Regions from separate parts of the Methylobacterium sp. Leaf94 genome, predicted to be linked through region 2. Evidence: predicted binding sites of a transcription regulator. Region 2 holds the regulator's gene; each other region holds the start of a gene.

Evidence for each region. Region 2 encodes PhoB, which activates phosphate uptake and scavenging genes when phosphate is short. Its sites were predicted from a motif close to TGTCATNNANCTGTCAT; they were not measured.
Region 1: a site for PhoB is predicted at 2,290-2,306, ahead of ASG63_RS12180 (DUF1045 domain-containing protein). Genes of this name have one in related genera too.
Region 3: a site for PhoB is predicted at 4,022-4,038, ahead of ppk2 (polyphosphate kinase 2). Genes of this name have one in related genera too.

Annotation. Positions count from the first base shown of each region.
Region 1 covers NZ_LMRM01000018.1:40,416-49,867, forward strand. The annotation lists gene phnC (phosphonate ABC transporter ATP-binding protein) at 3-797, opposite strand; gene ASG63_RS12175 (DapH/DapD/GlmU-related protein) at 890-1,519, opposite strand; gene ASG63_RS12180 (DUF1045 domain-containing protein) at 1,532-2,197, opposite strand; gene ASG63_RS12185 (DUF3108 domain-containing protein) at 2,338-3,240, shown strand; gene ASG63_RS12190 (YgaP family membrane protein) at 3,357-3,575, shown strand; gene ASG63_RS12195 (GlsB/YeaQ/YmgE family stress response membrane protein) at 3,686-3,952, opposite strand; gene ASG63_RS12200 (RidA family protein) at 4,275-4,634, shown strand; gene ASG63_RS12205 (polyamine ABC transporter substrate-binding protein) at 4,631-5,773, shown strand; gene ASG63_RS12210 (M23 family metallopeptidase) at 5,860-7,230, opposite strand; gene ASG63_RS12215 (protein-L-isoaspartate O-methyltransferase family protein) at 7,350-8,006, opposite strand; gene surE (5'/3'-nucleotidase SurE) at 8,266-9,033, opposite strand; gene serS (serine--tRNA ligase) at 9,033-9,452, opposite strand, start outside.
Region 2 covers NZ_LMRM01000008.1:99,649-109,100, forward strand. The annotation lists gene pstA (phosphate ABC transporter permease PstA) at 1-300, shown strand, start outside; gene pstB (phosphate ABC transporter ATP-binding protein PstB) at 353-1,171, shown strand; gene phoU (phosphate signaling complex protein PhoU) at 1,258-1,983, shown strand; gene phoB (phosphate regulon transcriptional regulator PhoB) at 2,014-2,718, shown strand; gene ASG63_RS06575 (matrixin family metalloprotease) at 2,772-3,800, opposite strand; gene ASG63_RS06580 (SDR family NAD(P)-dependent oxidoreductase) at 3,893-4,705, opposite strand; gene ASG63_RS06585 (MFS transporter) at 4,780-6,108, opposite strand; gene ASG63_RS06590 (alpha/beta fold hydrolase) at 6,424-7,443, shown strand; gene ASG63_RS06595 (NAD(P)-dependent oxidoreductase) at 7,486-8,355, shown strand; gene ASG63_RS06600 (hypothetical protein) at 8,371-8,727, opposite strand; gene ASG63_RS25050 (hypothetical protein) at 9,195-9,341, shown strand.
Region 3 covers NZ_LMRM01000003.1:113,956-123,407, forward strand. The annotation lists gene ASG63_RS26770 (histidine kinase dimerization/phosphoacceptor domain -containing protein) at 1-268, opposite strand, end outside; gene ASG63_RS03300 (patatin-like phospholipase family protein) at 693-1,886, shown strand; gene ASG63_RS03305 (ABC-F family ATP-binding cassette domain-containing protein) at 2,045-3,670, shown strand; gene ASG63_RS03310 (hypothetical protein) at 3,755-3,883, opposite strand; gene ppk2 (polyphosphate kinase 2) at 4,079-4,996, shown strand; gene ASG63_RS03320 (enoyl-CoA hydratase/isomerase family protein) at 5,087-5,881, shown strand; gene minC (septum site-determining protein MinC) at 5,885-6,550, opposite strand; gene ASG63_RS03330 (iron transporter) at 6,988-7,326, shown strand; gene ASG63_RS03335 (PepSY-associated TM helix domain-containing protein) at 7,323-8,852, shown strand; gene ASG63_RS03340 (DUF3325 domain-containing protein) at 8,849-9,187, shown strand; gene ASG63_RS03345 (ArgE/DapE family deacylase) at 9,240-9,452, shown strand, end outside.

The sequences.
Region 1 (9,452 bases), on a different contig from region 2:
ACTCAGGCGACGAGGGCGGCGGGGTAGGGCGCGCGGCGCGCGGGCGCGTCCATGACCTCGCCCGCCTCCAGCCCGTAGAGCTGGCGGGCGACGTCCTCGGTGAGGTCGGCGGGGGCGCCGTCGAACACGAGGCGGCCGTCGGCGAGGCCGACGAGGCGGTCGCAATAGGTGCGGGCCAGATCCAGGGAATGCAGGTTGCACAGGACCGTGATGCCGTGGCGCCGGTTGGCCTCGGCCAGGGCGTCCATGACGATGCGGGTGTTGCGCGGGTCGAGGGAGGCCACGGGCTCGTCGGCCAGGATCAGGTCGGGGGCCTGCATCATCGCCCGCGCGATGGCGACGCGCTGCTGCTGGCCGCCGGAGAGCTGGTCGGCCCGGTGCCCGGCGAAGTCGCCCATGCCGAAGCCGTCGAGGGCGGCCAGGGCCAGGGCGCGCTCGCCCTCGGACCAGAGCTTGAGCAGCGCGCGGTGCCGGGGCACCTCCGAGAGCCGGCCCATCAGGACGTTGCTGAGCACGTCGAGGCGGCCGACGAGGTGGAACTGCTGGAAGATCATGGCGCAGCGCGCCCGCCAGCGCCGCAGGTCCCGCCCGCGCAGGGCCGTGACGTCGAGGCCGTCGAACAGGATGCGGCCGCCCGTCGGCTCGGCGAGGCGGTTGATCATCCGCAGCAGGGTCGACTTGCCGGCGCCCGAGCGCCCGATCACGCCGACGAAGCGGCCGCGGGGGATGGCGAGGGAGACGCGCTCCACGGCGCGGCGGTCGCCGTAACGGCGCGTCAGATCTTCGAGGATCAGCATGCGGGTATCCGGCGCTTCACGATGAACGCCGGTAAACCCGCGGGGCACGACAGGATCATGACAGTTGTTCGGCTAATCGAGAGCTGGAAGCCTCAGGCCTCTGCTTCGTAGCGCTCCAGGAACGCGTCGATCGACAGGGCGCGGAAGTCCGGCAGGGCGCGGCGCAGGCGGGCGTGGTCCCAATCCCACCAGGCCAGGGCCAGCAGGCGCTCGGCGATCGCCTCGGGGAAGCGGCGGCGCACGACCCGGCCCGGATTGCCGACCACGACGGTGTAGGGCGCGACATCCCGCGTCACGATCGTGCCGGCGCCCACCACCGCCCCGGTGCCGATGGTGCGCCCGGCCAGGATGACGGCGCCGTGGCCGATCCAGACGTCGTGGCCGATGCGGACGGGCCGGGCCCGGCGCCGGGCGAAGAAGGCGGGCTCGTCCCGCTCCTCCCCCGGCCAGTAGGCGCCGGCCCGGTAGGTGAAGTGGGATTGCGAGGCCCGCTCCATCGGGTGGTTGCCGGGGTTGATCCGCACGTGGGAGGCGATGGAGCAGAACTTGCCGATGGTGGTGTGGTTCGCCTGCCCGTCCTCGACGATGTACGTGTAATCGTCGAGATGCGTCTCGCTGAGGCGCGTGCGCGCGCCGACCTCGGTGTAGCGCCCGAGGCGGCACGCCGAGAGCTCGGCGGTCGGGTGGACGGCCGGTTCGAGGCCGAGGCGATCGGAGACCATCGGGCGATCCTGTCAGGCGGGGAAGGGGAGGCGGCGTAGGAGGCGGAACGGGCCCGCGCCGTCCTGGACGACCACGCTCACCGCATCGACCGTCAGGTCGGGCAGGCCCGCGGCGGCGGCGGCCAGCAGGGGCAGGGCGGTCGCCCCGTCCTCCGGCCCGAGGGGGCCGGTGAGCGTCATGTGGAAGCGGAAGGCCTCGAAGACGTGCGGGTAGCCCCAGCTCTCCAGCAGCGCCCGGCCGCGGGGATCGAGGCGCTCGGGGCGGCGGCGGGCCCGCTCGGCGGGCGTGAGGGGCGCGCGCAGGGGATCGAGGGCCGCGACGCACTCGGCGGCGAGGAGGCCGAGGGCGGCCGGGGGGGCAACCGGCACCAGGGCGGCGAAGGCCCCGAGGGCGGCGACCCGCAGGGGGCCGACGGGCAGGGGGCTCCGGTGCGCGGCCAGGGCCTCGGCCGCCGCGAGGAGATCGGCCTCGGTGGCGCCGGGGGCGAGGCGCATCGGCGCCTTCAGGGTGGCGTGGAAGCCGTAGGTGCGCGGCTCGGCGGTGTGGGCGGCCAGGATCGCCCGGAGCGCCTCCGGGCCGGGCGCCGGGCCGGGACCGAGGATCGCCTCGCCGAAGGCGGCCAGGGCCGAGCCGGGGGCGGGCGTGAAGTACAGGGCGTATCGGGCGGGTCGGTCCAACGGGGTCGTGTCCTGGCGGCACGCGAGGGGCGGGGTGGGCCGCACGGGGTGCGCCCGCGCGCGAGGTGCCGAAGCGCGCATACCACGGGCGCCCGACGCCGATATGACAGGCTGGGCGCCGTCCGAGGCGCGATGAGGCGATGGCCGTGTCCGCGCGCAGGCACAGACAGATCCGGACCCTGACCCCGCCCTCCCTTGCCGTGGCGGTCGCCCTGCTGGTGGCCGGCGGGGCCGGCGCGCAGGCCGCGGGGGAGGCGCCCACGCGCCGCTTCACGGCCGCCTACGGCCTGAGCTTCCTGAACCTGCCGGCGGGCGAGGCGAGCCTCGCGGTCGAGCGGGCGGACGCGCGCTACGCCCTCGAGCTCGAGGCGGGCCTGCGCGGCCTCGCCGGATTCTTCTTCGACGGGGCCGGCAAGGCCACCGTCGCGGGGTCGACGAATCGCGCCGGCGCGGTCACCGCCACCTTCCGGATCGACAGCCGCTACGGCGGCAAGCCGATCGCGGTGGAACTCGACCTCGCCGGCGGGCGCGTGCGCAGCGCCAGCGTCGCGCCGCCCCCGACCCCGCGCGACGACCGGGTCCCGGTGGCGCCGGAGGACAGGGTCGGCGTGGTCGACCCCCTGACCATGCTGACGATTCCCCTCGGGACCGCTCCCCTGGACCCCGGCCTGTGCGACCGGCGCATCCCGGTCTTCGACGGGGCGAGCCGGGCCGACCTCGTGCTGTCGCGGGGCAGCCTCGCCACGGTGACGGAGGGCGCCTATCGCGGCCCCGCCCTCGACTGCCGGGTGCGCTGGGTGCCGATCTCCGGGCACCGCTCCGGCGGGAGCAACGTCCGCCGCATGGCCGCCAACGACGACATGCGGGTGCGCTTCGCCCCGATCCTCGACGGGGCGCTGCTGCTGCCGCTGTCGATCACGGTCGCCACCGGCTGGGGCTCGGTGCGCATCGAGGCGACCCGCTGGGGCGGGGCGCCGCCGGCCGGCCCGGACGCCCCGGCGGCGAGGCCCGGGGTGACCGTGCGGCTGCCCAACGCCCGCTAGCTGGGGCGTGGCTGGGACCGGCCCCGGCGACGACCTCGTGCCGCCCCGCACGCCGGCGGTGGAACGCCCGTTCCCCCGCCGCGTTCGCCCCGCGACGCAGCACAGGAGACGCCAGCATGGCCAATGCGATGATCCACGACATCTTCAGCGGCACCCCGAACCTCACCACCACGGAGCGCGCCGTCTCGGTGGTGCTCGGCCTCGGCATCGCCGCCGCCGCCGCGCAGCCGCGCCCGAACAAGTGGCTCAGCCTCGCGGCCCTCGTGGTCGGCGCCGGCCTCGCCATCCGCGGCGCCACCGGCCACTGCGCCGTCAAGGCCGCCACCGAGGCCTGACCGGCCCCGCGCCCGGTGCCCACGGCATCGGGCGGATCGCGACCGGACACGAAAAAGGGGCGCCTCGGTGAGGCGCCCCGTCTCGTTTCGGGCTTCGGACGTCGCTGGCCTTACAGCGTGGTGGTCGAGCGGCGGCCCTGGATGAAGCCGTAGATCGCCAGCACGACGATGGCGCCGACGACGGCGCCGATCAGGCCCGCGCCCTGGTTCGGACCGTACCAGCCCAGCGCCTGGCCGAGGAAGGTGGCGACGAAGGCGCCGACGATGCCGAGGATCGTGGTCAGGATGAAGCCGCCGGGCTCGTTGCTGCCCGGCATGATGAACTTGGCGATGACACCGGCCAGAAAGCCGATGATGATGGTCCAGATGATACCCATGAGCTGATCCTCGAACTTGGCCGAACCCTCTGGGTCGGACGTCACTGGCGGCAGGGGCCGGCTTTCGAGCCTTGGCCTTGGCGCATGGGGTGAGAACGCCGCACCCGCGGGATGAGTTGCGCCGCACGACGGGACTTTGTCACGTGGACGGAAACGCCGATCCGGCGCGGCCGGTTCGCCGCGCGCGCCGGGCGCGGGGGGCCTTTACGTTCGGGTCCCCGACGCGGCACAACGCTTGCCCCGAGCCGGGATGCCAAGGGGGCATTCCAGGGGTGCCCCGCGGCATCCCGCGGCCGACACGCGAGAGGCACGTATCCCCGCCATGACGATCCAGCGCTTCGAATCCGGTCCCCGCATGAGCCAGGCCGTCACCTACGGCGACATGGTCTTCCTCGCGGGCCAGGTGGCCGGCACGGTGGTGGGCGCCGGCGTCACCGCGCAGACTCAGGAGATCCTGGGCGAGATCGACCGCCTGCTGGCGGCCGCCGGCACCGACAAGAGCCGCATCCTCACCGCCACCATCTACTTGGCCGACATCGCCACCTTCGCGGAGATGAACGCCGCCTGGGACGCCTGGGTGGCGAAGGACAACCCGCCGGCCCGCGCCACGGTGGAGGCCAAGCTCGCCGCCCCCGAATACCTTGTCGAGATCGTGGTCGTGGCCGCGAAAGGACAGGCATGAGCCGAGCCGGCACCCGCCGCGCGCTCCTGTCCGGGGGGCTGGTCGCCGGGGCGCTCGCCGCCCTGGCGCCCGGCCTGCCGGGGGCCCGGGCGCAGACGCCCGCGCCGCAGGGCGAGCGCGTGGTCAACATCTACAACTGGTCGGACTACATCGACCCGAAGGTGCTCGACGCCTTCACCCGGGAGACCGGGATCAAGGTCGTGTACGACACCTACGACAACAACGAGATCCTCGAGACCAAGCTGCTGGCCGGGCGCTCGGGCTACGACGTGGTGGCCCCTTCCGGGCCGTTCCTGCAGCGGCTGATCCGGGCGGGCGTGTTCCAGCCCCTCGACAAGGCCCGGATTCCCAACCTCGTCCATGCCTGGCCCGAGATCGCCGCGCGGCTCGCCACCTACGACCCCGGCAACACCTACGCCGTGGACTACATGTGGGGCACCACCGGCATCGGCGTGAACCTCGCCCAGGTGCGCGAGCGCCTGGGGGCGAACCAGCCCCTCAACAGCTGGGGCCTCGTCCTCAATCCGGGCCTGATGGCCAAGCTCAAGGATTGCGGGGTGATGCTGCTCGATTCCCCCGAGGACCTGATCCCGAGCCTGCTGCCGTTCTATGGCTTCAAGCCGGATTCCAAGCGCTGGGACGACATCACCCAGGTCACCGACGCCCTGTTCAAGGTCCGCGGCTCGGTGCGCAAGTTCCACTCCTCGGAATACATCAACGGGCTGGCCAACGGCGACCTCTGCCTGGCGGTCGGCTATTCCGGCGACATCATGCAGGCGCGCAAGCGGGCCGAGGAGGCCAAGAACGGGGTCGAGATCGGCTATGTCATCCCCCGCGAGGGCGCGCTGATGTGGTTCGACGCCCTCGCGATCCCGAAGGACGCCCCCCATCCTGCCGAGGCCCACCGCTTCCTCGACTACCTGATGCGGCCCGAGGTGGCGGCGGCCAACACCAACTTCGTCTCCTACGCCAGCGGCAACGCGGCGGCCCGGAAGTTCGTCAAGCCCGAGATCCTGGCCAATCCCGGCATCTACCCGGACGAGGCGACGATGCAGCGCCTCGCCAGCAACACCGCCTGGGACGACCGCACCCAGCGCTTCGTCACCCGGAGCTGGACCCGGGTGCGCACCGGCCGCTGAGGCCGTCGCCGACCGGCCCCCCAAACGAGAACGGCGGCCCCGAGGGACCGCCGTTTCGTGTTTTCGGACGCTCCGACCGGGGGGGGTCAGTTGCTGGCGAGGTGCGGCATCGGGTCGACCGGGGTCGCGCCCTTGCGGATCTCGAAGTGGAGCTGGGGCGAGGTCACGTTGCCGGAGGCGCCGGACTTCGCGATGGTCTGACCGCGCTTGACCTTCTCGCCGGGGCGCACGTCGAGCTCGCCGTTATGGGCGTAGGCCGAGACGTAACCGTTGGAGTGGCGCACCAGGACGAGCTTGCCGTAGCCCTTCACGTCGGAGCCCGCATAGGCCACGGTGCCGTCCTCGGCGGCCTTCACCGCGGTGCCCTCGGGCACCGAGATGTTGATGCCCTCGTTGCCGGAGGTGCCGTAGCCCGAGATCACCCGGCCCTTGGCGGGCCAGCGGAAGGACTGCTCGGAGGCGGCGACCGACCCGGTGCTCGCCGGCTCTGCCTTGGGCGCCTCGACCGCAGCGACCTTCACGGGCGCCTTGGCGGCCTCCTTGGCGGCGGCCTCCGCGGCCTTCGCCTCGGCGACCTTGCGGGCGGCCTCCTTGGCGGCGTCGGCCTTGGCCAGCTTGGCCGCCTCGGCCTCGGCCGTCTTGCGGGCCGCCTCGGCCTTCTTGGCCGCGTCCTTGGCCGCGTCCGCCTTCGCCTCGGCCTTCACCTCCGCCTTGGCTTCCTTGATCTCGATCTTGCGGACCGCCTTGTCCTCGGCCTTGGCGACGGCCTGACCGGGACGGGGATGGGCCTTGCGGGCCTCGGCCGCCTTGGTCTCGGCGAGCTTGGCGGCGGCCGCCGCCTTCTCCGAGGCCTTGCGGGTCTCGGAGGCCTTCGCAGCCTCCACGACCTTGCGGGCTTCGGCGAGCTTGGCGGCCTCGGCCTGGCGCTTGGCCTCGACCTTGGCCTCGGCGGCCTCGCGGGCCTCCGCCTCGCGGCGGGCGTCGGCGGCACGCTTCTCGGCGGCCCGGTCGATCACCTTCGGGGCCGGCGCGGCGGGCACTGCGCGGGTGCTCATGCGGGCCGCATCGGGATTCATGCCCGAGACCGCCGAACCCGTCATGCCGCCCGAGACCGGCTCGGTGGAGGCGAGACGCGTGGTCTGGGGCCGGGCCGGGGCGGGGGCCGCCGCCATCGGGCGGGGCGACATGGCCGCCGGCGAGGAAGCCGCGCCCGGGGCCCCGAGGGCCTGGGACTGGATGCGGCTGGTGCGCACCACCGGCGCCGGGGCGATCTCGCCGTCGGGCAGGCTGCCCGTCGCGGCGGGCTCGCTCGACAGGTTCGAGGCAAATGGATTGCCGAAGGGATCGCCCAACCGGGACGCATCCGAAGAACAGGCGGCCGCACCGCCTCCAATCACGCCGATGAGCGCGAAACGCGACAGCGTCCTCAACCCTCGACCAGTCCCGCGAACCCGCATCGACGCACCTGTTTGCCTGACGCAACTTGATGACGTCATTCAAACCCGATTCAGGTTAAGCAACCGTTCCGATTCACCACGTTCGCGGCAAGGACGGGGCTCCGCCGGAACCTTTCGCGCTACAGGACGCCGGCGCGCCCCGGGGTGAGCGGCGCCAGCCGGACGGCCGCGCCGGGGCGCACGTCCAGGGCGCCGTCCGGTCCCCGCGTCCAGGTGACGAGGCCCGCCGCCTCGGGCCGGCCGACCGGGGCGACGAGGCGGCCGCCGGGGCCGAGCAGGTCGCCGAAGTGCCCAGGAATCGCCGGAACCGTCCCGTTGAGGAGGATGCGGTCGAAGGGCTCCGCCCCCCGCAGGGTCGCCGGGTGCAGCCCGTCCCCGATGGTGATCGTGGCGAGCGGCCGGTCCTCCGGCACGAGGTTGTCGCGGGCCTCGTCCGCCAGGGTGGCGTAGCGCTCGAGGCTGCGGACATGGGCGGCGCCCAGCCGCAGCAGCAGGGCGGTGACGTAGCCCGAGCCGGTGCCGATCTCGAGGATGCGGGCGCCCGGGCGCAGGCCCAGGGCCTTCAGCATCGCCGCCACCGTGGTCGGCGCCGTCATGGTCTGCCCGCAGGCCAGGGGCAGGGCGAGGTCGCGCCGGGCGAGGTCGCGGTGCCGGGCCGGGGCGAAGCGCTCGCGCGGCACCCGCTCCATCGCCCGCAGGGTGTCGGTGTCGCGCACGCCGCGGCCCCGCAGGGCCATGACGAAGGCGGCATCCTCGATCGAGCCCTCGTGCATCATGGCTGATTCTCGAAGAAGGCCCATTGTCTCTGGGTGTGTGCCGCAGGGGGGACGGCTTGTCCCGGGCGCGGCTGCTCAGAGTTGCGGCTCGGATTCGAATGGAACGCGTTCCCCTCCCCCCTGCGGGGAGGGGGCAGGGGTGGGGGTCGCTCCGCTGGCCTCAGTCGGTCGCGGGTCACCCAGCCACCCCCACCTCCCACGCCTCCCACGCCTCCCCACAAGGGGGAGGAGGGCCGCATCGGGCTGAGCAAAACGATTGCTAAACCTCCGAAAAACCCTGCGCGAAGCGCGTCAGGCTCGGCTCGTCGGTGAGGTCGAGGCGCAGCGGCGTGACCGAGATGCGCTTCTCCGCGATGGCCTTGAGGTCGGTGCCGTGGCCGGGCTGGAACGTCGCCTTGGCGAAGGCGAGCCAGAAATAGGGATTGCCGCGCCCGTCCTGGCGCGCATCGATCTGGAGCAGGGCCTGGTTGCGGAAGCCCTGCGCCGTCACTGCCGTGCCCAGGACCTCCCCGGGCTCGCAATCGGGGAAGTTCACGTTGACGACGATGCCGGGCTCGATGCCGATGTCGAGGATCTTGCGGACGACCCCGGGGCCGTGCTCGGCGGCGCAGTGCCACTTGATGGCGCCGCGCCCGCCGGCCCCGTAGGCCTGGCTCAGCGCGATCGATTTCACGTTGAGGATCGTCCCCTCCATGGCCGCCGCGATGGTGCCCGAATAGGTCACGTCCTCGGCGACGTTCTGGCCGCGGTTGACGCCCGAGAGCACCAGGTCGGGCCCGTGGTCCTTGAGGATGTGGCGCACGCCCATGATCACGCAGTCGGACGGCGTGCCCTTCACGGCGAAGCGCTTCTCGGCGACCTGGCGCAGACGCAGGGGGTCGTTCAGCGAGAGGGAATGCGAGACGCCGGACTGGTCGGTCTCCGGCGCCACCACCCAGACGTCGTCCGAGAGGGCCCGGGCGATCCCCTCCAGGGTCTCGAGCCCCGGCGCGTGGATGCCGTCGTCGTTGGTGACGAGAATGCGCATCAGCTCTTGAACCCCTCGATCCGATCGATCCCGCCCATATAGGCCTTCAGCACCGACGGCACCGTGACGCTGCCATCCGGGTTCTGGTAGTTCTCCATGACGGCGATGAGCGCGCGGCCCACGGCCACGCCGGACCCGTTGAGGGTGTGAACGAAATTCACCGCCTTGCCATCCCGGGCGCGGACGCGCGCGTTCATCCGCCGCGCCTGGAAGTCGCCGCAGACCGAGCAGGACGAGATCTCGCGGAACGTCTCCTGGCCCGGCATCCAGACCTCGATGTCGTAGGTCTTCTGGGAGGCGAAGCCCATGTCGCCGGTACACAGCGTCATGATCCGGTAGGGCAGGTCGAGCTTCTTCAAGACCGCCTCGGCCGAGCCCAGCATGCGCTCGTGCTCCGCGGCCGACTGCTCCGGATGGGT
Region 2 (9,452 bases):
CGGAGCATCACCTGGCGCGGCGCCAGCGCCGGCATCGTCACCGGCATCATCCTGGCCCTGGCCCGCATCGCCGGCGAGACCGCGCCGCTGCTCTTCACCGCGCTCAACAACAACAGCTGGTTCGCCCCCAACCTGATGGGCGGTGTGCCGAACCTGCCCGTGATGATCTACCAGTTCGCCCTCTCGCCCTATCCGAACTGGCAGCAGCTCGCCTGGGCCGGCGCCCTCCTCATCACCGTCACGATCCTCGCCCTGTCGATCGTGGCCCGCTTCGTCATCAAGACCGAGCGGTCGCGCTGACCACCCGCGCGCCGCCTGTCCCCGCCGCTTCGCCCGATAGGATCTTGAACCGATGAACGCCGCCCCCGGGATCACGTCCGCGCAGCTCACCGGACGCCACAAGGCCGACGAGTCCTCACCGGTCCGCATCGCCGTCAAGGACCTGAACTTCTACTACGGCAGCTTCCACGGCCTGAAGTCGGTCAACCTCAACTTCCACGACCGCCAGGTCACGGCGCTGATCGGCCCGTCGGGCTGCGGGAAGTCCACCCTGTTGCGCACCTTCAACCGGATCTACAGCCTGTATCCGGACCAGCGCGCGGAAGGGGAGATCCTCCTCGACGGCCAGAACGTCCTGGATTCCGGGGTCGACCTGAACGAGCTGCGCTCGCGCATCGGCATGGTGTTCCAGAAGCCGACCCCGTTCCCGATGTCGATCTACGACAACGTCGCCTTCGGCCTGCGCCTCTACGAGAAGCTGCCCAAGGCCGACCTCGACATGCGCGTCGAGGAATCCCTGCGCAAGGCCGCCCTCTGGGACGAGGTGAAGGACAAGCTCAAGCAATCCGGCATGGGCCTCTCGGGCGGCCAGCAGCAGCGCCTCTGCATCGCCCGCACGGTGGCCCAGCGCCCCGAGGTGATCCTGTTCGACGAGCCGACCTCGGCCCTCGACCCGATCTCGACGGGCCGCATCGAGGAGCTGATCGAGCAGCTGCGTTCGGAATTCACCATCGTCATCGTCACGCACAACATGCAGCAGGCGGCGCGCATCTCGCAGTTCACCGCCTTCATGTATCTCGGCGAACTGGTGGAGTTCGGGCCCACCACGCGCATCTTCATGAATCCGGAAAAGCGCCAGACGCAGGACTACATCACCGGCCGCTTCGGCTGATCCTCCGCCGGCCGGTCTCGGCCCGCGTCCCCCATCACCGCCAGGGCGGGCCCCGGACAGACGGGCCCGATCGAGGAGCGAACCCCATGCCCGACCACATCGTCAAATCCTATGATACGGACCTCGAGGACCTGCGCCGCTCGATCTCCGAGATGGGCGGCATCGCCGAGAAGATGATGACCGAGGCCGGCGAGGCCCTGGTGCGCCGGGACGCGCCCCTGGCCCAGGCGGTGATCGCCGCCGACGCCCGCCTCGACACCCTCCAGCGCGAGATCGAGGAGCGGGCGATCCTGCTCATCGCCCGGCGCCAGCCCCTGGCCATCGACCTGCGCGAGACCGTGACGGCGATCCGCGTGTCGAACGATCTCGAACGCATCGGCGACCTTGCCAAGAACGTCGCCAAGCGCGTCGTGGCGATCGCCGACCAGATCCAGCCGCAGAAGATCGTCATCGGCGTCCAGCACATGAGCGACCTGGTGCAGGAGCAGCTCAAGGACGTCCTCGACGCCTATGCCAGCCGCGACACCAAGGCGGCCCTCGACGTCTGGGAGCGCGACGACGCCATCGATGCCCTCTACAATTCCCTGTTCCGCGAGCTCCTGACCTACATGATGGAGGACCCGCGCAACATCTCGTTCTGCACGCATCTCCTGTTCGTGGCCAAGAACATCGAGCGCATTGGCGACCACACCACCAACATCGCCGAGACGATCCACTACCTCGTCACCGGCGAGAACCTCCTGGCCGAGCGCGAGCGCCCGAAGAACGACGCGTCCAACTACGCCACCGTGGACATGCCCGGCGCGGCCTGACCCCCGTGCCGGTCTGATCGAAAGCGCACGATGAGTACGCGTATCCTGATCGTCGAGGACGAGGAGGCCCTGACCCTCCTCCTCCGCTACAACCTCGAGGCCGAGGGGTTCATCGTCGACTCGGCCGCCCGCGGCGACGAGGCGGACCTGCGCCTGCAGGAGCAGGTGCCTGACCTCGTCCTGCTCGACTGGATGCTGCCGGCCCTGTCGGGGATCGAGCTCTGCCGCCGCATCCGCGCCCGGCGCGAGACCGAGCGGCTGCCGGTCATCATGCTCACGGCGCGGGGCGAGGAGGGCGACCGCATCCGGGGCCTCGGAACGGGCGCCGACGACTACATCGTGAAGCCGTTCTCGGTGCCGGAGCTCCTCGCCCGGGTCCGCGCCCTGCTGCGCCGGGCCAAGCCGGCCCACGTCGCCAACCTGCTGGTGGCCGGCGACATCGAGCTCGACCGGGTCAGCCACCGCATTCGCCGGGAAGGCCGCGAGATCCATCTCGGGCCGACCGAGTTCAAGCTCCTCGAATTCCTGATGCAGAGCCCCGGCCGGGTGTTCTCGCGCGAGCAGCTCCTCGACGGCGTCTGGGGCCACGACGTCTACATCGACGAGCGCACGGTCGACGTCCATGTCGGGCGCCTGCGCAAGGCCCTGAACCGCCCGCGCCAGAGCGACCCGATCCGCACGGTCCGCGGCTCGGGCTACTCCTTCGACGAGATGTTCGAGGCCGAGGCCGAGTAGCCGATCCCGAGGCGCGTCGGCCCAGCCGTCAGGCGGACAGCCGGGCCCGCCGCCTAGGCGAAGATCATCGCATCGGTGGGCAGGTGGACGGTGAAGGCCTTGCCCTCGTCGACCCAGCCCGGACCGGCGGCGCCGTGGTTGATGCCGTTGGCTTCCTCGGCACTGCCGGCGAAGTGATGCTGGCCGGTCTGGGTGTTGTAGAAGCGCTCCAGGGTCAGGCCGCCGGGGGCGCCCGCATCCGCGTAGGCCTCGAAGGCCACGCCCTCGTACGTGTAGGTCGGCGCCGTCTTGAGGACCTGGTCCCGCTCGGCGACGCTCGTCGTGAAGAAGTGGGCGTTCGAGGCCGTGTCGAAGAACCGGAACACGTCCACCGTGTCGGCGCCCTGGGCCGGGGCCGCCCACGGGGTGCCCTCGTAGGTGAACCACGGCAGCGTCTTTTCGATCTGCGCCTTCTCGGCCGTACTCGTGGTGTAGAAGTGATCCCCCGTATGGGTGTCGTAGAACCGATAGACCGCCGTGACGGCGGTGCCGGCGACCGGGCTCGTCTGTGCCGCCGCGGCCACCACCGGGGCGGGCGGCGCACCGTACAGGGCCTGGATCCCGGCGATGTCGCCGGCCGACAGGGTCGTGATGCCCCTGTCGAGGATGGTGTTCATCACCTCGGGCTTGGCGTCGTAATGGTCGAGGCCGAGCGCGTGGCCGATCTCGTGCAGCGCCACCAGGGAGAAATCGACGTTCTGGGTGCCGAAGACGCGGGCGCCGGAGGCGTGCCAGCCCTCGCCGCTGTCGAAGGTCACCTCCGCGGACTGCATGCGCTGGCCGCTGTAGGAATAGGTGGCGTAGCCCAGGGTCTTGCCGAGCCCGTCGATCCCCCCGAGGGTGAAGTCGATCTGGGCGTTGGCCGTCGCGGCCACCTGCTGGAAGGCGATGTCGGCGGCGGCGGCCCAGGTGGCGAAGGCGGCCTGGAGGAGGCTCACGAAGCCGGTGGGGATCGTGCCGTCGACGGCCCAGGTGACGGTGCCGCCGCCCGTGCCTGCCGCGCCCGTTCCCCAGCGTGGACCTTCCAGCGCATAATCCCCCATCGACCGCCCTCCCGTGCGTTCGGGCCAGGGTCGGCGGCAGAGCTTGCGAAATCCTTACCGGACCGGCCGCCACGCGTCGGGGCGGCGCGTCCTCACACGATGCTGCGCACCACGCCGCCATCGACGCGCAGCGCCGCCCCGCTGGTGGCGCTGGCGGCCGGGCTGCAGATGTAGGCGACCATGCTGGCGACCTCCTCGACGGTGGCGAGGCGGCCGATCAGCGAGGTCGGGCGGTGCTCGGCCACGAAGGCGCGGCCGGCGGCGTCGAGGTCGACGGCGCCCCCGGCTCCGCCGTCCTGCCCCTGCGCCATGCTCTTCATGAAATCGGCGACCCCCTCGGACAGGGTCGGCCCCGGCAGCACGCTGTTCACGGTGACGCCGCTGCCCGACACGGTCTCGGCGAGCCCCCGGGCCACGGCGAGCTGGGCGGTCTTCGTCATCCCGTAATGGACCATCTCCACCGGGATGTTCACGCCGGATTCGCTGGAGATGAAGACCACCCGGCCCCAGCCGCGCGCGACCATGCCGGGGGTGTAGGCCCGCGCCAGGCGCACGCCGCTCATCACGTTGGTCTCGAAGAACCGCTGCCAGTCCTCGTCCGGGATCTCGAAGAACGGCTTCGGCTCGAAGATGCCGGTGTTGTTCACCAGGATGTCGACGTCCGGCAGGCCGGCGACCACGCGGGCCGCCCCGTCCGGACTGGCGACGTCCCCGGGCGCCCCGATGAAGCCGGCACGGCCGGTCTCGCGCTTCAGGCGGTCGACGGCGTCGCGGACGCGGTCCTGCGTCCGCCCGTTGATCGCCACGTTGGCGCCGAGTTCGCCCAGGGCCTTGGCGATGGCGTAGCCGATGCCGCTGGTGGAGCCGCTGACGAGGGCGCGCTTGCCGGACAGGTCGAGGTTCATGGGATCGTCCTTCGGAGAGGCACTGATCCGGGTCAACGCGCAGGTCGGGCCCTGGTGCGATCGCGGCGGATGCGTCAGGCGCGGGGCTGGCGCCGCAGGACGCTGGTCACCGCCCCGAGGCTCGCCAGCGCGACGGCGCACCACAGGGTCGCGGTCACCGGCCCGGCCGGCGGGCCGCCCTGGTGCAGGCCGAAGATCACCGCCACCAGGGCCGCGCCGAAGGATTGCCCGGTGAGGCGGGCGGTGGACTGCATCCCGCTCGCCCCGCCGCTGCGGTCCCGCGGGGCGCTGGTGATGATGACCTTGTTGTTGGGCGACTGGAACAACCCGAAGCCGAGGCCGCACAGGGTCAGGCGCCAGGCGATGTCGGGATGCGACGCGCCCGCGGGGAGGAGGGCCGTCGCCGTCAGGCCGGTGGCCATCAGGGCGAGGCCGAAGCCGCCGAGCAGTCCCGGGGCGTAGCGGTCGGCGAGGCGCCCCGAGATCGGGGCCATCAGGGCGATGGCCAGGGGCCACGGCGTCATCAGGAAGCCGGTCTGGGTCTCGGAGAGGTGCAGCACGTCCTGGAAGTAGAAGGGCAGGGCGACGTAGGCCATCATCTGGGCCGCGAAGGAGGCGACCGAGCTCGCCATCGACAGGGCGAAGGCGGGAATCCGCAGGAGGTCGACGGGCAGGAGCGGGCGCGCCAGCCGGGTCTGGGTCCGGACGAACACCGCGCCGATCGCCAGGGCCGCCCCGATCTCGGCCAGCGCCACGCCCCGGGTCGCCGGGTCGCCGAGGCCGTCGACCCCGATGATGAGGAGCCCGAAGGTCACGGCGTTGAGGAGGGCGCTGCGGAGGTCGAAGCGCCCGCCGTTCCGGGGCGTCACCGGGAGGGTGCGGGCCCCCACCGTCAGGGCGATCAGCCCCACCGGCAGGTTGACCAGGAACAGCCAGGGCCAGCTCGCCACCGACAGAATGGCGGCCGCCACCGTCGGACCGGCGGCGGAGGCCATGGCCACCACCAGGGCGATGTTGCCGACGCCGCGCCCGATCATCCGCTGCGGGTAGATGAAGCGCACCAGGGCGGTGTTCACGCTCATGATGCCGGCGGCCCCGAGCCCCTGCGCGATCCGCGCGGCCACCAGGGCTTCGAAGCTGGGGGCGAAGGCGCAGGCGACGGACGCCGCCGTGAACACGGCGAGACCGGCGAGGTAGATCCGGCGATAGCCCAGGATGTCGCCCAGGGCGGCCAGGGGCAGCAGGGCGGCCGTCACCGCGATCTGGAAGCTGTTGGTCACGAAGATCGCCGCGGAGGGCTCGACCCCGAGGTCCTTGGCCATCACCGGCAGGGCGACGTTGACGATGGCGCCGTCGAGGACCGCCATGGTCATGGCGAGGCCGATCGCGAGGAGCGCCAGCATGCGTTCGCGCACCGGAATGCCGTCCAGTCCGGGCTCGGGCGGTGTCCGGGGCGGGAGATCCTGGTGCGGGAGATCTTGACCCTGGGAGGGATCCTGATCCCGGGACGTCGTCCGGTCCGGGGAGGAAGGTCGGCCGCGCGGATCCGGGCCGGGAACGTCGGTGGTCATGGCCGAGCCCTGGGACGCCGGGCCGGAAACCGCAAGGGCCGGGGAAACGCGGCGTGTCGTTTGTCACCGGGATCGGGCGACGCTGGTGCGGAACCTGCGCTATGTCAGCCCGGTGCGTAGGATTGCGCGCCGTTGCCGGGACCCCACATGGACGCGCTCCTCAAACTCTCCGCCCTGCTGCTGGCGGCCCTGCTGTCCGTGGCGCCCGCCGCCGCCCAGCCGACCGCCAACGACACGGCGCCCCTCGGCATCGCCCTGGAGGGCTTCGCCTACCCGTACCCGGTCTTCTATCTCGAGCGGATGCGCGACGGCGAGCGCCAGCGCCTCGCCTACATGGACGTGCCCGCGGAGGGACAGGCCAACGGCCGGACCGTCCTGCTGCTGCACGGGCGCAACTTCCCGTCGAGCTACTGGCAGCCGGTGATCCAGGCCCTGACCCGCGCGGGCTACCGGGTGCTGGCCCCGGACCAGCTCGGCTTCGGCAAGTCGGCCAAGCCCGTGGGGGCCTACACCTTCGACGCCATGGCGGCCGACACCGTGGCGCTGCTCGACTCCCTCGGCCTGGCCCGGGTCGACGTGGTGGCCCATTCCATGGGGGGGATGCTGGCGGTGCGCCTCGCGCGCAATGCCCCGACCCGGGTCAACAGCCTCGTCCTCGAAGCGCCGATCGGCCTGGAGGATTACCGGTTCACGGTGCCGCCGGTTTCCGACGCCACCCTGCTGCGCCTGGAGGGCGACGCCACGGCGGAGTCCTACCGCCGCCAGCTGATGACGAACTACGCCCTGTCGCTGCCGGCCTCCGCCATCGAACCCTTCGTGTCGCTGCGCGAGCGGGTGAAGGGCTCGGGCGAGTATCCGCGCTGGCTGCAGTCCTTCGTCAATGCCTACCAGGCGATCTGGGGGCAGCCGGTGGTGCACGAGATCCCGCTGCTCCCGGTCCCGACCCTCTTCATCATGGGCGAGAACGACCACAACGCCCCCGGCAAGCCCTTCGCGCCGGAAGCCCTCCGGGCCGGGATGGGGCGCAATGCCGAGCACGCGCGGACGCTGGCCGGCCGGATGCCGAACGGCCATGCCGTGGTGCTGCCCGGCATCGGGCACCTCGTCCACATGGAGGCGACGGACCAGTTCAACAGCCTGACGCTCGAATTCCTCGACGGCCACTGAGCGCCGGGCCACCACGACGGGAGAGACGACATGAGCGTGCGCATGGATGTCGGCGTGATCGGCCTCGGACGGATGGGCCGCGGCATGGCGGCGAGCCTGGTCCGGGCCGGGCACAGGGTCCGGGTCTGGAACCGCTCGGCCGGCGCGGCCGACGGGCTCGACGGGGTGGTCCCGGTGGCGAGCGCCGCCGAGGCCTTCGCCGGGGATGCGGCCATCACCATGCTGGCCGACGACGCGGCCCTGCGGGCGGTGATCATGGAGGGCGGCCTCCTCGACGGCCCCGGGCGCCCGGGCCTGCATCTCTCGATGAGCACGATCTCGGTGGCCCTGGCGCAGGAGCTCGCCGCCATCCACGCCCGCGCCGGCGTGCCCTACATCGCCGCTCCGGTCTTCGGACGTCCGGACGTCGCCGAGGCCGGCGCCCTGAACATCGTGGCGGCCGGAGATCTGGACGCGATCGCGCGGGCCCAGCCGCTCCTCGACGCCATGGGCGCCAGGACCTGGGGCTTCGGGACCGAGCCGCACCGGGCCAACGCGGTGAAGCTCGCGGGCAACTTCATGCTGATCGCGGCGATCGAGGCCATGGGCGAGGCGGCCGCCCTGGCCGAGGGCCACGGGGTGACGGGAGCCGACCTCCTCGACCTCCTGACGAACACCCTGTTCGCTTCCCCCGTCTACAAGAACTACGGCGCGCTCATCGCGGCCCGGCGCTACGAGCCGCCGGGGTTCAACCTCAAGCTCGGCGCCAAGGATGTCGGCCTGGCGCTCTCCGCGGCCGGGGCCGCCGGGGTGCCGATGCCCTTCGCCAGCGTGCTGCGCGACAACCTCATCGAGGCGATGGGCCACGGCGACGCCGAGAAGGACCTCGCGGCCCTCGCCGAGGTCGCCCGCCGGCGGGGCCGGACGGCCTGAGGGCGGTTTCCGCCTTCAGCGGAAGACGAAGAGCGACACGCCGACCACCACCGGCACCAGGGCGGCGAGGCCGATGAACAGCGGCATGACCCAGCCGCCGCCGGTCTCCGGCCTCGCGGCCTCTCGCGCCTTCGGCGGCGCGGCCTCGGTCTTCCGGGCGAGCGCCACGCGGGCATGCGAGGGGGCGTTGCCGGCCGCCTCGTCGTCGGTGCCAAGCTGCGACAGGCCGGGGTCGTACTGGGCGATCTTGTCCCCGGTCCGGCCACTGTCGATGTCCGCCTTCAGCATGGCGGTGGTGGGCCGGTCGGATTCGGGCGGCGTCGCGACCGCGAGGTTGCCCGGGGACGGGGGTGTTTCGGATCGTAAGGTCATGGGGGGCTCCGTGTCCGGGGGCGGACCTGTGGGGAGGCAACGCGCCATGGCCTCGCCCGTTCGTCGCCCGCTCTGACGCAGCACCGCGCCACGCCTCGGGGGCCCAAGCCGCGCCACGGGCGAAAATCGCGTCCCCGTCCGGGGTGACCGGGGTCCGGCCGCTGTGCTTTCGGCGGGAGAGCGCGGCATCGGCCCGGGTCACGAGCCTGTCGCCGGACTCGCCCGCCCGGAGGGCCGCGATCCCGCAGGAACAGGTCCGGGCGCCGACGACGGGCAGGGGCGTCCAGCGCGCCGTCGGGGCGCCGCCGGTTGTCGAGGCCGGTGAGCAGACCGGTGCTGGCCAGGCGCGCGACGGGAAGGACGCATTGGAGACGGCCCGCAGCGTGGCGCGGTCCTCCGGTGCGGACCACGCTTCGACGATCTCCCGGAACGCCTGCGTCGCGCGGACGTCCGGCAGGATCGCGTCGATGCGCTCGATGACCGCCCGCCCCCAGGGCGTGCGCGCGCCCATCACCCGGCTGAAGCGCGGGGCCGGATTCTCGGTCATGGGCCACCCGATCCAGGGCCGGGGCTCGCCCAGCGCCCGGGCGGAGGAGGCCACGGTGTCGGCGTGACCGATCACGTCGTGGAGGCGTCCGTTCTGGAACGTCCGGAGGGCCTCGTCGAACGCGGAATGCCCCTGCGGCGCGTCCGCGCCCTGCGGGATCGGGTCGATGGCGGGCCCC
Region 3 (9,452 bases), on a different contig from region 2:
CCACGGCCTCGCGGAGCTGCTGGATCGCGTTCGGGTCGGTGTCGGGGCCCTGCAGGAAGCGGCAGTTGCGCCCCATGATCTCGCCGCGCTCGTAGCCGGTGAGGCGCAGGAAGGCATCGTTGACGAAGACGATCGGATTGTCGTCGCGGCGCGGGTCCGTGACGATCATGGGCATGCGGGTGGCCCGGATGGCGGCGGCGAACGGATCGCCCTTGCCGTGCTCGATCATCAGATCACCCGTCAGGTGCCACGCGTCGTCTCGTTCCATCGCCTCTGCCTCCTCGCGCCACTGATCCCTGGGGCTGTCCTGCTCACGCCGTCATCGTCAGGACCATCGACGGCACATGCGGGCGGCACGGCCGCTCCGCGTGAGCGCGACCGGTCGGCGAAAGCAGGTTTCGCGAGGGGAACTGGACGTCGGGTCGTGACCGCAACGGTCAACCGTCACCGTATGGTGCTCCAACGGACGTGTGCGCAGGAAGTTCATTTGATGTCGGGCCGGGCCGCGGAGGCTCCGGCCGTCGACATGCTTCCACACGATCCCGTGGGATCGCGCGGCTGCTGCCCGAATGCCACACCGGTCCAGCGTCGCGAAGCGTAGCCGGAACGCGGCAACGGCCAAGCTCATTTTCCGTGCTAGGGTCGTGCCGGGGTCGGGCTCCGGGATTGAGGCTGTGGACTTGGCTGTGGACATGTCGAACCTGCGTCGTCGCCGTTGGACCCGGGGGCTCCTGGCCCTGCTCGTTGCGGGCCAGGTCGCGGCCTGTGGCAGCACGCCGCGCACGCCCTACACGGCGAGCGAGGCGGCCGACGCGGTCCTGCCAGGGCTCGATCCGAACGTCCGCGCCTACGCGGATGCCTCGGAGAAGACCTTCACCGAGATGTCGGCGCGCCCCCAGAACAGCAGGGTGCCGTTCGCCTACCTCGCCCTGTCCGGCGGTGGCGGCGACGGGGCCTACGGCGCCGGCCTGCTGAACGGCTGGACCGAGTCCGGCAAGCGCCCGGAATTCTCCCTGGTCTCCGGCGTCTCCACCGGTGCCCTGATCGCGCCCTTCGCCTTCGTCGGGCCGGAATACGACGCCATCCTGAAGGACATCTACACCAGTGGCGTCGCCTCGACTCTGGTCCAGTCGCCGAGCTTCGCCAACGTGCTGTTCGGCTCGGGCCTGTTCGGGGACGGGCGCCTGCGGGACCTCGTGCGGCGCTACGTGACGCCGGACCTCCTGGCGGCGGTCGCCGCCCAGCATGCCAAGGGCCGTCGCCTCCTCGTGGTGACGACGAACCTCGATGCCCAGCGCGCCGTGATCTGGAACATGGGCGCCATCGCCACCAGCGGCGGCCCCGCCGCCCTCGACCTCTTCACCGACGTGCTCACCGCATCGGCCAGCATCCCGGCGGTGTTCCCGCCGCAGCTCATCGACGTCCAGGCGGCGCAGCGCACCTTCCAGGAGATGCATGTCGACGGCTCCGTGGTGACGCCGGTCTTCACCCTCCCGCAATCGTTCCTGCTGCGCGACGGCCGGTTCAAGGCGGGCGCCAAGTCGGACATCTACGTCATCATCAACGGGCGCCTGGAGCCGGAATTCGACCTCGCCCAGAACAACACGCTCTCCATCGTCGAGCGCGCGTTCACCACGGCGAGCCGAGCCCGCAGCCGCGCCACCCTGGCCTCGACCTATGCCTTCACCCGCAACAACGGCATCGGCTTCAACCTCGCCTACATCGACGAATCCGCGCCCAACACCTCCACGGCCCGCGGCTTCGACACCGGCTACATGCGCAGCCTGTACGAGACCGGCTACGAGACCGGCCGCACCGGCACGTTCTGGCGCAAGAGCGTGCCCGTGGCGCCGCTGGTGAAGGCCTCGGTGGTGGCCGCGCAATAGGCCGGCGCCCGGGTCGTTTCCCGCCCGGGCACGCCCCGAGGCGCGTGGGGCGAGGGGGCCGGTTGCGTGCCGCACCCCTCGCGCCGGATGGTGCGGTGCGATAGGGTCCGGCCCGCGTCCGGGTCCGTCCGGTGCCCCCGCCCCCGACGAGCCCCCGCATGATTCAGATCGACGACCTCACCTTCAGCGCCTGGGGCCGGCGCTTCTTCGATCGCGCCAGCGTCGCGGTGCCGCCCGGCGCCAAGGTCGGGCTCGTCGGCCGCAACGGCGTCGGCAAGTCGACGCTCTTCAAGATCATCCTGGGTGAACTGCAGCCGGACGGCGGCGCCATCCTGCTGCCGAAGACCGCCCGCGTCGCCTCCGTCGATCAGGAACACCCCGCGACCCCCGTCAGCCTGATCGATACGATCCTGGCCGCCGACGTGGAGCGGGAGGCCCTGAACGCCGAGCTCGAGACCGCCGCGCCCGAGCGCCTGGGCGAGATCTATGCCCGCCTCATCGAGATCGACGCCGACCGGGCCCCGGCGCGCGCCGGCGAGATCCTCGCCGGCCTCGGCTTCTCCGTGGAGGACCTCACCCGGCCGATGGCGGAATTCTCCGGCGGCTGGCGCATGCGCGTGGCCCTGGCCGCCGCGCTCTTCGCCGAGCCGGACATGCTGCTCCTCGACGAGCCCACCAACTACCTCGATCTCGAGGGCGCCCTCTGGCTGGAGGCGCGCCTGAAGCGCTACCCGCACTCGGCCCTGATCATCAGCCACGACCGCGAGCTCCTGAACAACTCGGTGGACGCGATCCTGCACGTGGCCGGCGGCAAGCTCGAACTCTACACCGGCGGCTACGACGACTTCGAGAAGCGCCGGGCCGAGAAGGCCCGCCTCCAGGCCTCGACCAAGCAGAAGCAGGAGGCGGAGCGCGCGCACCTGCAGAGCTTCATCGATCGTTTCAAGGCGAAGGCCTCGAAGGCCGCCCAGGCGCAGTCCCGCGTCAAGCGCCTCGCCAAGCTGGAGCCGATCGCCACCACCATCGAGGAGCACGTGGCACCGTTCCACCTGCCCTCGCCGAAGCGGCCGCTGGCTCCGCCCCTGATGCACCTCACCGACGCCACCATCGCGTATGGCGACGACGCGCCGGTGCTGCGCGACCTCAACCTGACCCTCGACGTCGACGACCGCATCGGATTGCTGGGGGTCAACGGCGCGGGCAAGTCGACCTTCGCCAAGATGGCGGCGGGCGCCCTCGCGGTGCGGGACGGGCGCATGGTGCGGGAAGGGCGCGTGCAGGTCGGCTGGTTCCACCAGCACCAGATCGAGGCCCTCGACCCGAAGGACACGCCGCTCGCGATCATCCGGCGCGAGCGCCCCGACGACAGCGAGTCGGCCCGGCGCGCCAAGCTCGCAAGCTTCGGCCTTGCCTTCGACAAGCAGGAGACGACGGTGGACGCGCTCTCGGGCGGCGAGCGGGCGCGCCTGCTGCTCAACCTCCTGGCGATGCAGGCGCCGCACCTGCTCATCCTCGACGAACCGACCAACCATCTCGACATCGACAGCCGGAGGGCGCTCCTCGACGCGCTGAACGATTACGGCGGGGCGGTCATCCTCATCACCCACGACCGCTCGCTGATGGAGCTGGTGGCGGATCGACTGTGGCTGGCGGCCGACAACACGATCAAGCCCTTTGCGGGCGACATGGACGATTACGCGAAATTCGTGCTCGACCGGACCCGGGCCGGCCAGCGTGCGCCGGGCCAGGGACGCGAGAAGAAGGCCAAGCGCCGGGCGGCCTGAGCCGCGAGCACAGCCCGGAGCCGGGCGGACTCAGCCGCCCAGGGCTTTGGAAACCGGGCGGCCTCGGCCGCCCGGAGAGCGCTCTTACTTCCGCAGGATCTTGGTCACCAGGCGGCCGAGCGGCGTGCCGGAATCGTAGTTGCGGTCGTCGCGGACCACGGGACGATCCTCGTTGCCGAGGAGCTTGGTGACGATGCGTCCGATCAGGCTCATGGGTGGACCCTCTAGATGTGTGGGGCGCCGGGCGAGCCGGGCTCGCGGCCCGCGAAATGGCGCAGCTTGTCGTTCAACCCGCGATGTGCGGTCCCCGTTCCCTCGGACCGTCGCCGGCCCCTCACGTCGTATCAAGCCTGTCATGATGCCGTGGTCTAAGCGCGGCCGGCAATTCGGCGGGGACGGGGCTTCCACATGGACGGCGGACAGCGGGCAGCGCAGATCGAGGCGATCCGCCGGGAGGTCGCCGACGATTTCGATGAGGAACTCGAGCTCGAGATGGAGGACGAGCGCCTCGAGCGCCTGGCCGACGGACTCGGGCAGCCCGCCCGTCCGCCCGGCCTCGACCGCAAGGTCTATTTCCGCGAGCTGTTCCGTCTGCAGCACGAACTGGTGCGCCTGCAGGACTGGGTCCAGGCCCACAAGCTGCGCGTCGTGGTGATCTTCGAGGGCCGCGACTCCGCCGGCAAGGGCGGCGTGATCAAGCGCATCACCCAACGGCTCAACCCGCGCGTCTGCCGCGTCACGGCGCTGCCCGCCCCGAACGAGCGCGAGCGCACCCAGTGGTACTTTCAGCGTTACGTCACCCACCTGCCGGCCGGCGGCGAGATCGTGCTGTTCGACCGCTCCTGGTACAACCGCGCCGGCGTCGAGCGCGTGATGGGGTTCTGCTCGCCCGACGAGGTGGAGGAATTCTTCCGCTCCGTGCCCGAATTCGAGCGCATGCTGACCCGCTCCGGGATCATCGTGCTCAAGTACTGGTTCTCGATCACCGACGAGGAGCAGGCCTTCCGCTTCCAGATGCGCATCCACGATCCGCTGAAGCAGTGGAAGCTCTCGCCGATGGACGTGCAGTCCCGCCGCCGCTGGGAGGACTACACCAAGGCGAAGGAGGACATGCTGGCCCGGACGCACATCCCCGAGGCGCCCTGGTGGGTGGTCGAGGCGGTCGACAAGAAGCGCGCCCGCCTCAACTGCATCAGCCACCTCCTGACGCAGATCCCCTACGGCGACGTCGCGCATCCGCCCGTGCACCTGCCGGACCGCGAGCGCCACGACGACTACACCCGCCACCCGGTGCCGCCCGGAATGTTCGTGCCGTCCGTGTTCTGAGGCGGGAAGGGGGCCGGCCGCTTGCTCCGCCCGGCCCCGATGGGCGAGAGGAAGGGGCACGCATCCGCGCCCGGCGCCCAGGGACCCCGCATGACCCAGATCGACGAACTCCTCTTCACGGTCGAGGGCGGCATCGCGCGTCTCACCCTCAACCGGCCGCAGGCGCGCAACGCGCTCACCTTCGGGATGTACCAGGGCCTGATCGACGCCTGTGCGCGCCTCGAGGCGGACGGGAGCGTCAAGGCCCTGGTCATCACGGGTGCGGGCGAGAAGGCCTTCGCGGCCGGCACCGACATCGCCCAGTTCCGGAGCTTCACGAGCGCGCAGGACGCGATCGACTACGAGCGCTTCATGGACCGGGTGATGGGCGCGCTGGAGCGCCTGTCCGTGCCCACCATCGCGGCGATCGCCGGCGCCTGCACGGGCGGAGGCGCTGCCATCGCGGCGGCCTGCGACCTGCGGCTGGCCACCCGCGACGCCCGCCTGGGCTTTCCCATCGCCCGGACCCTGGGCAACTGCCTCTCGCTGGGCAACCTGCGGCGGCTCTCCGCCCTGATCGGGCCGGCGCGGGTCAAGGACATGATCTTCACCGCCCGCCTCGTCGGGGCCGAGGAGGCCCTGGCCATCGGGCTCGTCGGGGAGGTCGTGGCCGATGCCGAGGCCCTGGCGGCCCGCGCCACGGAGCTCGCGACCCTGGTGGCCGGTCACGCGCCGCTCACCCTGCGGGCGACCAAGGAGGGCCTGCGCCGCCTTCAGGACGCGGACGATGCGGGCGACGAGCGTCCCGGCGACGACCTGATCCGCCTCTGCTACACCAGCTCGGATTTTCGCGAGGGCATGGAGGCGTTCCTCGCCAAGCGTCCCCCGGCCTGGACGGGCCGGTAGGGCCTAGTCCAGGCCGGCCACCTTGATGGCGTCGCCCTCGAGACGGACCTGGGCGGGCAACCCGCGCTGGACCGGGCCGAGGTCGTCGGCGGTGCGGTAGAGCCCGTCGATGGCGATGAGTTCCGGCTCGAACCGGCGGCAGGTGATGCGCGCCTCCGGGTTGCCGGCCGCCCCCGCGATCGCCCGGCCGCGCAGGGCGCCGTAGACGTGGAGCGAGCCGCCCGCGATCACCTCGGCCCCGGAGGCCACAGAGCCCATCACGGTGATGTCGCCCTCCAGGTGCAGGATCGTCTGCCCGGAGCGCACGGGCGCATCGAGGATCAGCGAGCGGAACGGAGCTGGCGCGGACGGCACGACCGGCGCGTCCGGCGCGGTATCCGCTGTCGCTTCCGGGGTCGGGACCGCATCGACCGGGCGCCCGCCCGCCGGGGGCGGGGGCAGGCCGGCCCCGAGCTGGCCCGGATCGGCCCCCTCGATGCCCATCACGGCCACGTCGCGGGCGGCGAGGTCGGCCACCAGGGCGACGAGGGCCTCCCGCTCGAGCCCGAGCCCGGCCACGTCGAGGATGACGGGGCGACCCACGAAGAAGGCCGGCGAGCGCCGGGCCAGCGCGTCGAGCTCGTCGAGCCAGTCCGAGACGGGCAGCACCGGAGCGAGGACCAGGGCCATGAACGAGCGGCCGCGGAAGCGGATCGGGGGACGGGGGGAGCTTGCGGTCACGATCGGGTGTCTTGTTCTCGGGCGGTGTGGGCGGGAAGCGGACGCTGGCCGTCACCTTATCCTAACCCGCGGTCCGGTTGCACAGGGCGCGACCTGCGGCCCGTCAACACGAATTCCGCGCGCCGCCACCGTCCTGCGCGCCGTCACACCGGCGCGCGAACCGCAACGTTGCCGCAGGCGCGACGCAGCATCCCAAAGTCGAATTGGAATGATTCCATAACATAGGGTTTGCGAGCCCAAGACCAGGATCGCTATAGCGGGGGTGATCCTCACGCGTTGGGGACTCGGCCGGCGCTTTGTCCCGGCCGGGATTGCCGATCTTGCCTGCCGTTGCGGGGCCTGTCTCCGCACCGGTCTCGCCCGTGTAAGTCTCGAAGGGTTTGCCCGTGACGGAGATTTCCGGTCCCCTCGACAGGGCCCGCTTGCGACGTGGCTGGCGCTACCGCTCCGCGGTGGCGGCACGCGTGGGGCTGGCGGCCTTCGGCGGATACGCCCTGGCCGGGCTCGCGACGGCGTTCCTGTCGCTGACCCTGCCGATGGTGCGCTCCGAGGCGGTGGCCACCGCGACCCTGATCAGCTTCGCCATCCTGGCCGGCGCCGTGATCTGGGTCTTCGCCGCCCGGACCCTGCTGCGCGCAGCTCTGGGCCTCGGGCTTCCGATCGCGCTGGTGGGCCTCGGCCTCTGGCTGGCCCTCGACGGCGTCGCGATGGGACCGCCCGCATGAGACAGGGATTTCGCCAGTCGATGGCCTGGCTCCACACCTGGGCCGGGCTCGTCACCGGGTGGGTGATGTTCGCCGTGTTCGTCACCGGCACCGCCACCTATTACCGCGCAGACCTCTCGCTCTGGATGCGCCCGGAGCTGCACGCCGGTCCCTCCGATCCGGTTCCGGCCGCCGAGCGCGGCGTCGCCTACCTGAAGGCCCATGCGCCGAAGGCCATGGCCTGGTACGTCTCCGTGCCGCAGCCGGACCGGCCGATGATCGCCGTCTACTGGATGGACAGCCTGGAGGCTCCCCTCGGGCAGGCCATGCTCGACGTCGAGACCGGCGCGCCCACCAAGGCACGCGACACCCAGGGCGGCGACTTCTTCTATCGCTTCCATTACGAGCTCCAGATGATGCCGGTCCTCGGCCGCTGGATCGTCGGCGCCGCGGCGATGATTCTTCTCATCGCCCTGATCTCCGGCATCGTCACGCATCGGCGCATCTTCGCCGATTTCTTCACCTTCCGGCGGGACAAGTCGGCCCAGCGCGGCTGGCTCGACGCCCACAACGTCACCGGCGTCCTAGCCCTGCCGTTCCACCTGATGATCACCTATACGGGGATCGTGACCCTCGGCGTGATGTACATGCCCTGGGGCGTGACGGCGGCCTACAAGGGCGACGACCTGCGCTTCTACGTCGAGGCGGCCCAGACCACGACCTGGCGCCCGGCCGCTGGCCGACCCGGCGAGGCCGTGCCGCTGGCGCCGCTGCTGGCCCGGGCCCAGGGCGAGGTGTCGGAACCCCTCGAGATGGTCATCGTCAACAATCCGGGCGATGCCAACGCCACCGTGGTCGCCGTCTTCGAGGAGCCCCACGGCCTCGCCCACCAGCATCCGCAGATCGCCTTCGACGCCGCCTCCGGGACCGTCGTCGAGCGGGTCGAGCCCTTGAAGGCGGCCGCCCAGGTCTTCACCAGCTTCATGGGCCTGCACGAGGCGCATTTCGCCAGCACGGCCCTGCGGGCACTGTTCTTCCTCTGTGGGCTGCTCGGCTCGGCCACCATCGCCACGGGCCTCGTCCTCTGGACCGTCGCCCGGGCGCCGAAGGCGGGCGAGGCGCCGGGCTTCGGCCTGCGCCTGGTGCGCGGCCTCAACCTCGGGACGATCCTCGGCCTGCCCATCGGCATGGCGGCGTTTCTCCTCGGCAACCGGCTGCTGCCCGTCGACCTCGCCCACCGGGCGACCTGGGAGGGAAGCGTCTTCTTCGGCGCCTGGGCGCTGGCTGCCTTCGTGTCCCTGCTTCGCCCGCACCGCAGGGCCTGGACCGAGCTGGGCCTCGCCGCCGGCTTCCTGTTCGGCGCCGTGCCGGTGGTCGGGGCGCTGACCACGGATCGCGGCCTGGATTTCCTGGCCTTCGACGCCGCCATGCTGGGGCTGGGCCTCGCCCTGGCCCTCGGGGCGCGCAAGGTTTCCGACTACGAGGCGCACCGGCAGGCTGCACGCCCCGGTCCGGCCCGGGTGCCCGAAGGTTTCGCCGAAGCATGACGCCGCTCTCCATCGCCCTCAACCTCGCCCTCAGCTTCGCCGGGCTGGCGGCCCTCTGCCTCGCCATGGACCGCCACCACCGGGCCATCGCCGGGCGCAGCCAGACGCGGACCCGCGCCGGGGCGCTGCGGCTCGCCGGCTGGGCCGCCATCGCGGCCTCCTTCGCGGCCGCCGTGGTCACCTCGGACTGGAATTTCGGCCCTGTGCAGTGGATCGGCTCGCTCACCGGCGCGGCGCTCCTGGTGGTCGGGCTGGTGTCCTACCGCCCGGCCTGGATCCGCCCGGCGGCGCTGCTTGCCCTGCCCGTGGCGCTGGCGGCGGCGCTGCTCGCCTGAACCGGCCGGCACCGCTATCCTGGCCGCACCCCTCGCCAGCGCCGGAGCGCCGATGCCCCTCGATCCCGCCCTTGCCGCCCGCATCGCCGAGGCCGTCGCGGCAGGATTTCCCGAGCAGGTCGCCCACACCCAGGCCCTGGTGCGGTTCGGGTCGACGCGGGGCGCGGAGCACGCGATCCAGGATTTCGTCTTCCGGGCCTTCCGCGCCCGCGGCTATGCCATCGACCGCTTCACCATGGACGGGGCCGCCCTTGCCGCCCATCCG